Regions from separate parts of the Arthrobacter sp. W4I7 genome, predicted to be linked through region 1. Evidence: predicted binding sites of a transcription regulator. Region 1 holds the regulator's gene; each other region holds the start of a gene.
The links. The regulator HrcA, encoded in region 1, represses chaperone genes, less so after heat shock. The targets are predictions, from matches to a motif close to TTNGCACTCGNNNNNNNCGAGTGCNAA.
Positions count from the first base shown of each region.

Region 2: the regulator HrcA is predicted to act here: its motif matches at 1,748-1,774, upstream of QF047_RS05790 (FmdB family zinc ribbon protein).
Region 3: the regulator HrcA is predicted to act here: its motif matches at 1,744-1,770, upstream of groES (co-chaperone GroES).

Region 1 covers NZ_JAUSXU010000001.1:1,947,032-1,950,302, reverse strand. Annotated here, with positions in the region: gene QF047_RS08985 (16S rRNA (uracil(1498)-N(3))-methyltransferase) at 1-15, opposite strand, end outside; gene dnaJ (molecular chaperone DnaJ) at 18-1,145, opposite strand; gene hrcA (heat-inducible transcriptional repressor HrcA) at 1,228-2,241, opposite strand; gene QF047_RS08970 (DUF3097 domain-containing protein) at 2,417-3,271, shown strand.
Region 2 covers NZ_JAUSXU010000001.1:1,251,871-1,255,141, forward strand. Annotated here, with positions in the region: gene QF047_RS05780 (DUF4011 domain-containing protein) at 1-537, shown strand, start outside; gene QF047_RS05785 (RcpC/CpaB family pilus assembly protein) at 584-1,309, opposite strand; gene QF047_RS05790 (FmdB family zinc ribbon protein) at 1,410-1,685, opposite strand; gene QF047_RS05795 (5-formyltetrahydrofolate cyclo-ligase) at 1,810-2,427, opposite strand; gene galU (UTP--glucose-1-phosphate uridylyltransferase GalU) at 2,532-3,271, shown strand, end outside.
Region 3 covers NZ_JAUSXU010000001.1:1,223,580-1,226,850, forward strand. Annotated here, with positions in the region: gene QF047_RS05660 (class I SAM-dependent methyltransferase) at 1-417, opposite strand, end outside; gene QF047_RS05665 (hypothetical protein) at 471-848, shown strand; gene QF047_RS05670 (DMT family transporter) at 773-1,702, opposite strand; gene groES (co-chaperone GroES) at 1,927-2,223, shown strand; gene groL (chaperonin GroEL) at 2,301-3,271, shown strand, end outside.

The DNA.
Region 1 (3,271 bases):
GACGGGGTTGCTCACCGCTACAGGTTACCGAACCGGTCCCGGAGCTTGGCGAACATACCGCCGCTGGCGGCGAGCTTGCCCTCCGTGATCTGTTCGCCACGAAGCTTGGCGAGCTGGCGGAGGAGGTCCTCCTGCGCCCCGTCCAGCTTCGCCGGAGTCTCCACCTGCAGGTGGACCTTCAGGTCGCCACGGCCGTAACCGCGCAGGTGGGTCACACCCAGCCCCCGCAAGGTGATGATCTCGCCTGACTGGGTTCCTGCCTTCACGTCGATCTCCTGTGAACCGTCGAAGGTTTCCAGCGTGACATCGGTTCCCAGGGCAGCTGCCGTCATGGGGATGTTCAGGGTGGCGTGCAGGTCGTCGCCTTCCCTGACATAGGTGGCATCGTTGTTGACGCGGATTTCAACGTACAGGTCACCTGCGGGGCCGCCGGCAGGACCGGCTTCGCCCTGGCCTGTGAGCTGGATGCGCGTACCGGTCGCGACGCCGGCGGGAACCTTGATGGTCAGCGAACGCCGGCTGCGGATGCGGCCCTGCCCGTTGCACTCGTTGCAGGGGTCCTTGATGACGGTTCCGAAGCCTTCGCAGGTGCCGCACGGGGCGGCCGTCATGACCTGGCCCAGGATGGACCGGACCGCGCGCTGGACCTGCCCGCTGCCGCCGCAGATATCGCAGCGCTCCGGGTGTGTGCCAGGCCGGCAGCATGAGCCGTCGCAGGTGGGGCAGACCACTGCGGTATCCACTTCAAGCTTCTTGTTGACGCCGAACACGGCGTCGCGGAGCTCGATCCGGACGCTGATGAGTGCGTCCTGGCCGCGCCGGACACGCGATGCAGGGCCGGAGGAACCACCGGCCCCGAAGAACGTGTCGAAAATGTCCTGGAACGCGAAGCCCTGGCCGGCGTAAGCCCCGCCGCCGAAGCCGTTGTCCGTGCCGTTCTCGTTGCCGGTGGTGTCATACACCCGGCGCTTCTGGGGATCAGAGAGCACTTCGTAGGCGTGGGTCACGGCCTTGAACCGGTCCGCAACGTCCTCCCCGGGATTTACGTCCGGGTGGAGGGTGCGGGCCAGCTTGCGGTAGGCCTTCTTAATCTCTTCTCCGGTAGCGTCCGGTGAGACTCCAAGGACTTCGTAGTGGCTGCTCAAAGTTCGTATCTCTTCCTTGTTGTTCTGCCTGCAGTTGTGCTGCGGGCACTACTGTTCGTGCCTGGGCGCTGAACGGTGCGGGTCAGGGTCCCAAAATCCGTGACAGGTACCGGGCCACGGCCCTGACCGCTGCCATGGTGGTGGGATAGTCCATCCTGGTGGGGCCCAGCACGCCGATTTTCGCGACACTGTCGGGCCCATACCCCGTGGCGACTACCGAGGCCTCCGCCAGTCCGTCGTAGGGGTTCTCGCGGCCGATGCTGACGGCCACCCCCCGGTGGTCCTGTGCCATCTCGCTCAGGAGCCGCAGCATCACCACCTGTTCCTCCAGCGCCTCCAGGACAGGGCCGATGCTGAGCGGAAAATCCACGTTGGAACGGGCAAGGTTTGCCGTCCCTGCCATGACCATCCGGTCCTCCCGGCTGCTGTGGGCCAGGGCTTCCAATCCATGGGCCAGCGCCTGGGCCGCCTGCCGCTGTGCGGGAGCAACGCCGGACACCACTGCGGGCAGCGACTGCGCCAGCTGGCTCAGTGCCGTTCCGGCGAGGGAGCCCAGGAAACGGGCGCGCAGCGTGGCGATGGCGTCGTCGCCCAGGTCCTGCCCGACGTCGATGACCCGCTGCTCCACCTTGCCGCTGTTGGCGATCAGCACCACCAGCACCTTCCGTGGTGCAAGGAGGACAAATTCGATGTGCCGGACCACGGCGCGGTTGAGATGCGGATATTGGACGACTGCCACCTGGTTTGTCAGCTGGGACAGCAGCCGGACCGTGCGGTCCAGGACGTCGTCGAGATCGTCAGCGCCTTCCAGCAGGGACTGGATGGCCCGCCGTTCGGCCTGGGACAGCGGCTTCACCGCGGAAATCTGGTCCACGAAGAGCCGGTAGCCCTTGTCTGTGGGGATGCGGCCCGCGCTGGTGTGGGGAGCAGTGATCAGCCCTTCGTCCTCCAGTGCGGCCATGTCGTTGCGAATGGTGGCGCTGGAGACACCAAGATGGTGCCGTTCCACCAGGGCTTTGGACCCGACAGGCTCGCGGGAGTGGACGTAGTCCTCCACGATGGCCCGCAGTACTTCCAGCTTGCGCGGCTCGCTCACTCTCCACCTCCATCCAGGGTTCAGGGCAGCCGTTCCGCCCGCACCGTGGCTCGCAGGGGTTAGCACTCGGCATGCCTAAGTGCTAACAGTCTATTATGACTCGCCCCGTTGTTAGCATTGGTACCGCTCCGGGCGAAATTCCGGGCCAGCATCCAGCACGAAGCGGAGTTAATCCATGCAATACCAGAACTGGGGAGCCCAGGACCTGAGCGCGCCCGCACGGACGCAACTGCCTGAAGTGCCGGTAGAGCGAGGAATGGTGCTGGAGGAGGTCCAGTCCGGCTGGGTTGGCGCAGTGACCCGGGTGGAAAAATCGGGCGGCATGCATGTGGTGGCGTTGGAGGACCGCAGGGGCAAGTCCCGGTCCTTCCGGCTGGGCTTCGGTTTCCTCCTGGAAGGCCAGGCGATCCGGCTGATGCCGCCCGTTCCGAAGCAGGCCCAGGGCAGTGGTCCGGCCGCCGGCAGGACCGCCTCGGGTTCGGTCCGGGTGGCCGGGCAACGGGCACAGGTGGCCAAGGCGAGCCGCATCTGGGTGGAGGGAAAGCACGACGCCGAACTGGTGGAGAAGGTATGGGGTGACGACCTCCGGGTGGAGGGCATCGTCGTCGAACCCCTGCACGGCATTGATGACCTGGCGGCGGCCGTGGCCGTTTTCAGGCCCGGTCCGGGGCGGCGCCTCGGAGTCCTCGTGGACCATCTGGTGCCCGATTCGAAGGAGTCGCGCATTGCCGACGCCGTGATGGCCTCCCCGGGCGCGGCGGGAAATGTCCTGATAGTGGGCCACCCTTACGTTGACGTCTGGCAGGCGATCCGGCCGGCCGTCCTGGGCATCGCGAAGTGGCCCGATGTGCCCCGCGGGCAGGACTGGAAGACCGGCATCCTCAAGGCGTTCGGCTGGCCGCACGCCACCAAGGAAGATATCGGGCTGGGCTGGCAGAAACTGCTGGGCGCCGTGCGCACCTACGCGGACCTGGAGGCGTCGCTCCTGGGCAGGGTGGAGGAAGTGATCGACTTCCTCACCGTTCCCTGA
Region 2 (3,271 bases), 700 kb from region 1:
ACCATTGAAGTGTTCACTGATCCGTCGGCCTGCGCCGACCGCATTGCCGGATACCTGGGCCTTGAGCGCGTTGTTCTTCCGGGCCGGGCGGACACGTCCGCCGGGTTCCTGGACGACGACGTTGACCAGGCGCTTAACGGCATTGATGCCGGAGAGCAGAGGTCCCGGCGCAGTATGAGCCCGGACCAGTACGTGGCCGGCGGGGACCGGGGCCATCTGCAGGTAAAGCATCAGGACAGCAAGGAGGCGGTCCGCGTGGCCACCGAAGACAAGAACAACGACTCAGGGCAGGAAGCGCCCGTCCCGGCCGGGCCTGCACCGGAGGAAGGCCAGGACCAAGGCCAGGATCAGGGCGGTGACCAAGGCCAGGACCAGGGCGATGACCCGGGACGGAGCCTGGTCAAGGACCAGGGCCAGGCCGGCGCCGCCGGCATTCTGCCCACCAAGGCTGCCGAAGATGACCCTCGGCGCTGGGGCGATACGGATGAGGACCACGATGCCTGGTTGAAGGAACAGAAGCCGCCGCACTGGGGCTGAGAGCACGCGCACCCCGGCGTCCGCTCGCAATGGCCGCACGTACCCCCTAGGGTCCGACCAGGACAAAGAAGAGCTTCCCCTGAGTTGAGGCGCCGGCCAGTCGTGCCGCCTGCCCGGCGCTTGCCGCTACCACGATGAGTCCATCCGTTTCGGCGGTTGCGAGCCACTGCCCGCTCGAGCCGCCCTTGCCGGAGGTCCAAAGTACCGGTACAGCTGTTGCCAGGACTTCTGATGGCGACTGCTGGTCGAAGCCGTTGGCGTCTGTAAGCACCACATTGACAAGCTGCCCGGGCGAGACTAGCTGGATGGATGACGGGTCCGCCATTCGAAGAGGCACTGCGGCTGAACCCGGAGGTGTGCCTGCCAGCAGTCCCGGACCGAGCAGCTGGGCGTCCGTGAGAAGCTGGCCCTTGCGCAGCGGAGCCGCCAGCTGCTTGCCGGCCACGTGACCTGCCTGGTCCAGGAAACCCGCAGCCATCATGCCCGGCGGGACCTGCACACTGGCAAGGTCAGACGGCGCCAGCGCCGCGCCGGCCGGGAGGTCCCTGGCGGCAGCAACTGCGGTTACGGTCTCAACGGGTGCAGGGGTGAGCTGGTGGACGCTGATCGCGGCCGCCAGGCACAGCAGCAGGGCCGCGGCCAGCCGGCGGTTCCGGCCCAGCCATCTGGCAACACGGGCAGTTCCGGGCCGGCGGCGGGAGCCGCGGGGACTGCGGGCGCCGCGCGGGTAGCGGGAAGCACCACTGCCGGAGCTGGGGAGGTTTGCAGGCATGCGCCAACGCTAAGGCCGGCCGCAATGCCGGTACCAGGCGTAAGGCGCCCTATGTGGACAAACGGGCCGGCCGGCGTCGTACGGTGCTGCTGGGAGGCCCTTAGCTGGCAGCCGCAGCAGGCGCGGAAGCGGCGGGTGCCGCAGCCGGAGCCGGCGTTGAGGATGCGGCCGGGGCGGCCGAGACGGTGCTTCCCTTGGCGTCCCGGGAATCGGTGCGGTAGAAGCCGGATCCCTTGAAGACAACGCCCACGCTGTTGAATTTCTTGCGCAGTGTCCCCTGGCACTCGGGGCACGAGGTCAAAGAGCTGTCCGAAAACGACTGGACGATGTCGAAGGCATGGCCGCAATCTTTGCAGGCGTACGCATACGTTGGCACTTGTGCTCCTCCTCTTGGGCAAAACGAGAGGTCCCGTGCTGCCCGGCCGGAGGGTCCGTCCGTTAGCAGTCGCAGGGCCTGAGTGCTAATTCTACCATCCCCCGCAGGACCAGTGGAGTTGGACTTAGCCGCCGGCCAAGGACCGGAATCCTGACGGTGCCAGGATGGCCGGAACGGGACGGTCGAATTCCTCCTCGGGAATCTGCCCCGCGGGGAGCAACTCCTCGTCGTAGATAACGGCAGCCAGCGGGATATTCTTCCCGGCTGTGGCCAGATGGCCCAGGAACTTGTCGTAATAACCCCCGCCTTGCCCGATCCTGTTGCCTGTCACGTCAACTGCTGTCGCGGGGATAAACAGGGCGGCAGCCGTGGCTGCCACGTCCGGCCCGTGCCGCTCACCCCTGGGCTCGAGGATGGGAGCGAACCGGCTCTGCTCCAAGCCCGCGTCAGGGTCCCAGAAGACCCAGGCCAGTTCCCGCCCCGGCTCGCAGACAGGAAGCAGGACCCTGTGGCCGTTGTGATGGAGCGTGCTGATCAGCGGAAGCGTCGGAGGTTCCACTCCTACGCCGAAATAGACGCAGACCGTGGCCGGTGCTCCGCCGGTCAGGGAGCCGGCCCAGGCTGAGCCGTGGCGCGCAAGGGCAGCGCCTGCCGCCTCAAGCTGCCGGGGAGTCATCGTTGCCCGCCGTTGGCGGTGTGCCGTGCGGATCCTGTTCTTGACAGCCTTGGCATCCTCCAGCACGTCTTTCCTCCATCACTCGCCCATGCGGCGGCTTCGCTGCTGCCGGGGGTCCGGCAGCCCTTCAATAATTACTGATTGCTTGACGCTGACGTTAGATTAGTCGGGTGACTACCAGTAACCCCAGAGTTCGCAAAGCAGTTATACCCGCAGCCGGACTCGGCACCAGGTTCCTGCCTGCCACCAAGGCCATGCCCAAGGAAATGCTTCCGGTCGTGGACAAGCCTGCCATCCAGTACGTGGTTGAGGAAGCCGTGCATGTGGGCCTCAACGACGTCCTGATGATCACCGGGCGGAACAAGCGGGCCCTGGAAGACCACTTTGACCGCGTTCCGTCGCTGGAGTCCACCCTCGAAGGCAAAGGGGACGCGGAAAAGCTGGCGTCCGTCCAGGCCGCCAGCAACCTCGGCGACATCCACTACGTCCGCCAGGGTGACCCGAACGGCCTGGGCCACGCGGTCCTCCGGGCCAGGCAGCACGTCGGCAACGAAGCCTTCGCGGTCCTTTTGGGGGACGACCTGATTGACGCCCGCGACGAACTGCTCAGCACCATGATTGATGTGCACGCCAAAACGGGCGGCTCCGTCGTCGCCCTCATTGAGGTGGAGCCGTCCCAGATCAGCGCCTATGGCTGCGCCGACATCGAGGAGATCGACGGCGAGGGCTACGTCCGCATCAACAGGCTGGTCGAAAAGCCGGCCGCCGGGGAAGCTCCGTCCAACCTGGCGATTATTGGCCGGTACGTTCTCCACCCCGCAGTTTTCGATGTCCTGGAACGTACTGGTCCGGGCCGCGGCGGCGAAATCCAGCTCACCGATGCCCTGCAGGAACTCGCGTCCGGAGAGGG
Region 3 (3,271 bases), 720 kb from region 1:
CGTGGCGCAGGCCGCCGTCGTCTCATCCATCTCCACAGCGGTGACGTTGATGTCCAGCGACGCCAGCGCCAGCGAGTCGGCCGCGAGGCCGCACCCCAGGTCCGCCACGTGGCGGATTCCTGCTTCGGCGAACCGCTGCGCGTGGCGCGCGGCAACAGTGAACCGGGTCGCCTGTTCCAGTCCCGCCTGGGTAAACAGCATGCTGCGGGCGAACTCGCCGAACTTAGCTTCGGCCTTGGTGCGGAGCCTGGACTGGGTCAGGACGGCGGAAACCAGTTCGGGGGAGTGGCCGGCCTTGCGCAGCGCCGAGTTGAGCTCGAAGGAAGCGTCCTCCCGATACGGGCCCAGGGACGCCAGCAGATCCCAGCCTTCGGGAGTGAGCAGCGGCGCGATCTGGTCCTGGGAAGCGTGAGGCATGCGTTCCAGCCTAGTGGAGGAGGTCCCGGCGGGATGCGGATAGTGTTGAATCCATGGAAGAAAGCGCAGGCCCCCGGCAGTCCGAAGAACCAGCCAAGGACATGGGCCCCGCCGGATTCGCCCGGACGGCATTGATTGCCGGTGCCCTGGTGGCGGTGGTGTGTATCGCGCTCCTGGTGGTGATCTTCTTCCTGGATACCTTCAACGCCACCGTCTACTCCGTGGGCGGCAACGACATCTCGGGCGATACGCAGGAAGCGCAGGACATCCGCGGACTTTACGACGGCGCCCGCGCCGGAAGCATTGCCGTGCTGGTGGCCGCCCTGCTGGCCACTGCAGCGGCAGGCGCGGTCCTTTACCGCGGGCGGAATTCCGCGCCGGACGAGGGCGACGGCGGCGAGGACGTCGACTTCGAAGACCTCGGACGCTGAGGGCCGCCGGCGCTCGTCAGCAGGACTCCCGAAATGACCAGGACGCCGCCCAGAACTTGCGGAAGGGTGATGGGCTGGCCCAGGGCAACAGTGATGATCGCGGTGAACACGGCAATGAGGTTCAGGTAGTTGCCCGCATTGGCCGCCGTGGTGCGTTTCAGGGCAAGGTTCCAGAGCAGGTAGGAACCCAGCGACGGAAACAGGGCAATGTAGGCAAGGGACCAGCCCTCCGGTGCTGTCCGGGGCAGGCCGGCGCCGGTGATGAGGGCCAGCGGGCTGAGGACGACGGCGGCCAGCGCCACCTGTACTGCAGTGGACGTGATCGGGGGTATATCAACCCTGCGCCCGAGGATGGTGTACAGGCCCCACACGGTGATCGCCGCGAGGATCAGCAGTTCGCCCCTGTTGATGGAGAAGGTCAGCAGCCGGTGGATGTCGCCGCCGGTGAGCACCAGCAGGACGCCGGCCAGGCCCAGCCCGATCCCCGCCCAGCCCAGTGGACGCGGCCTGTCGCGCAGCAGGACCACGGCCAGCACCACAATCAGCGCAGGGTTGGCAGCCGTCACCAGCGAGGCGTTCAGGGCTGAGGTGTGGCCCAGCGCGCTGTACAGCAGCAACGTGTAGGCGCTCATGCCCAGGGAACTCAGGAGCAGCAGGACCGGCCACCGGCGCAGCACGCTCCGCCAGTCCGGCCGCTCCACCATGTGGGCGAGTACCAGCAGCGGCGCCGCTGCCAGGGTCCACCGCCAATAAGTCAGCTGCAGCGGCTGCATGGTTTCCATGGCGGCATGGCCGACGACGAAGTTTCCGGCCCAGAAGAGGGTGGCAAGGATCAGATAAGCAGCGGCTCGCACCGGTCAAATGTACACATGGAGGGTTCGCAGATGACGAAACGCTGGCACTCGCCTTGACCGAGTGCTAACCCTTACATAGAGTCTTCATTAGCACTCTCCCTAGGAGGGTGCTAATACATGAAGAGCTGCCAGCCAGGCTGCTGCCGGCACCGCGACGACGGTTTGCCAGCCACGGCGGGAAGCTTTCCAGTCCACGAATTTGCTGACGAAAAGGAGAGGTCCGAGTGTCGGTCTCTATTAAGCCTCTTGAGGATCGTATTGTTGTCCGCCCGCTCGAAGCCGAGCAGACCACGGCTTCCGGCCTGGTCATCCCGGACTCCGCGCAGGAGAAGCCCCAGGAAGGCGAAGTTGTTGCAGTAGGCCCCGGCCGCTTTGACGACAACGGCAACCGCGTCCCGCTCGACGTTGCTGAAGGCGACGTTGTTATCTACTCCAAGTACGGCGGAACCGAAGTCAAGCACAGCGGCACCGAATACCTCGTGCTGTCCGCCCGCGACGTCCTGGCGATCGTCGTAAAGTAACTCTTCGGATCCCCGTGCCGCTGGTCATGCCTTCTGCTGGTCAGCTGCGCGGGGTTCTGTCTTGAAAGGACTGAACCATGGCAAAGCAGCTTGCGTTTAACGACGCTGCCCGCCGGTCTCTTGAAGCCGGCATCGATAAGCTCGCCAACACCGTCAAGGTGACGCTGGGCCCGCGCGGCCGCAACGTCGTCCTGGACAAGAAGTGGGGCGCGCCCACCATCACGAACGACGGCGTCACCATTGCCCGCGAAGTGGAACTGGACGACCCCTACGAGAACCTTGGCGCTCAGCTGGCCAAGGAAGTTGCCACCAAGACCAACGATGTTGCCGGCGACGGCACCACCACCGCAACGGTCCTGGCACAGGCCCTGGTCAAGGAAGGCCTGCGCAACGTAGCGGCAGGCGCCGCTCCCGGCCAGATCAAGCGCGGCATCGAGGTTTCCGTGGAAGCCGTCGCCGCCCGCCTGCTGGAGAACGCCCGTCCCGTCGAAGGCACCCAGGTGGCCAGCGTTGCAGCCATCTCCGCCCAGAGCGACGAGATTGGCGAGCTCCTGGCTGAAGCCTTCGGCAAGGTCGGCAAAGATGGTGTGATCACCATCGAGGAATCCTCCACCACCCAGACCGAACTGGTCCTCACCGAGGGCATGCAGTTCGACAAGGGCTACCTTTCGCCGTACTTCATCACGGATGCGGACCGCCAGGAAGCCATCCTCGAAGACGCCCTCATCCTGATCAACCAGGGCAAGATCTCCTCGCTGCAGGAATTCCTGCCGCTGCTGGAGAAGGCCCTCCAGGCCGGCAAGCCGCTGTTCATCATTGCTGAAGACATTGACGGCGAGGCCCTGTCCACGCTGATCGTCAACCGCATCCGCGGCACCCTGAACGTCGTTGCCGTCAAGGCTCCGGGCTTCGGCGACCGCCGCAAGGCCATGCTGCAGGACATCGCCACCCTCACCGGTGCACAGGTTGTTTCCCCGGAGCTGGGCCTGAGCCTGGACACCGTTGGCCTCGAGGTGCTGGGTACCGCCCGCCGCATCACGGTCACCAA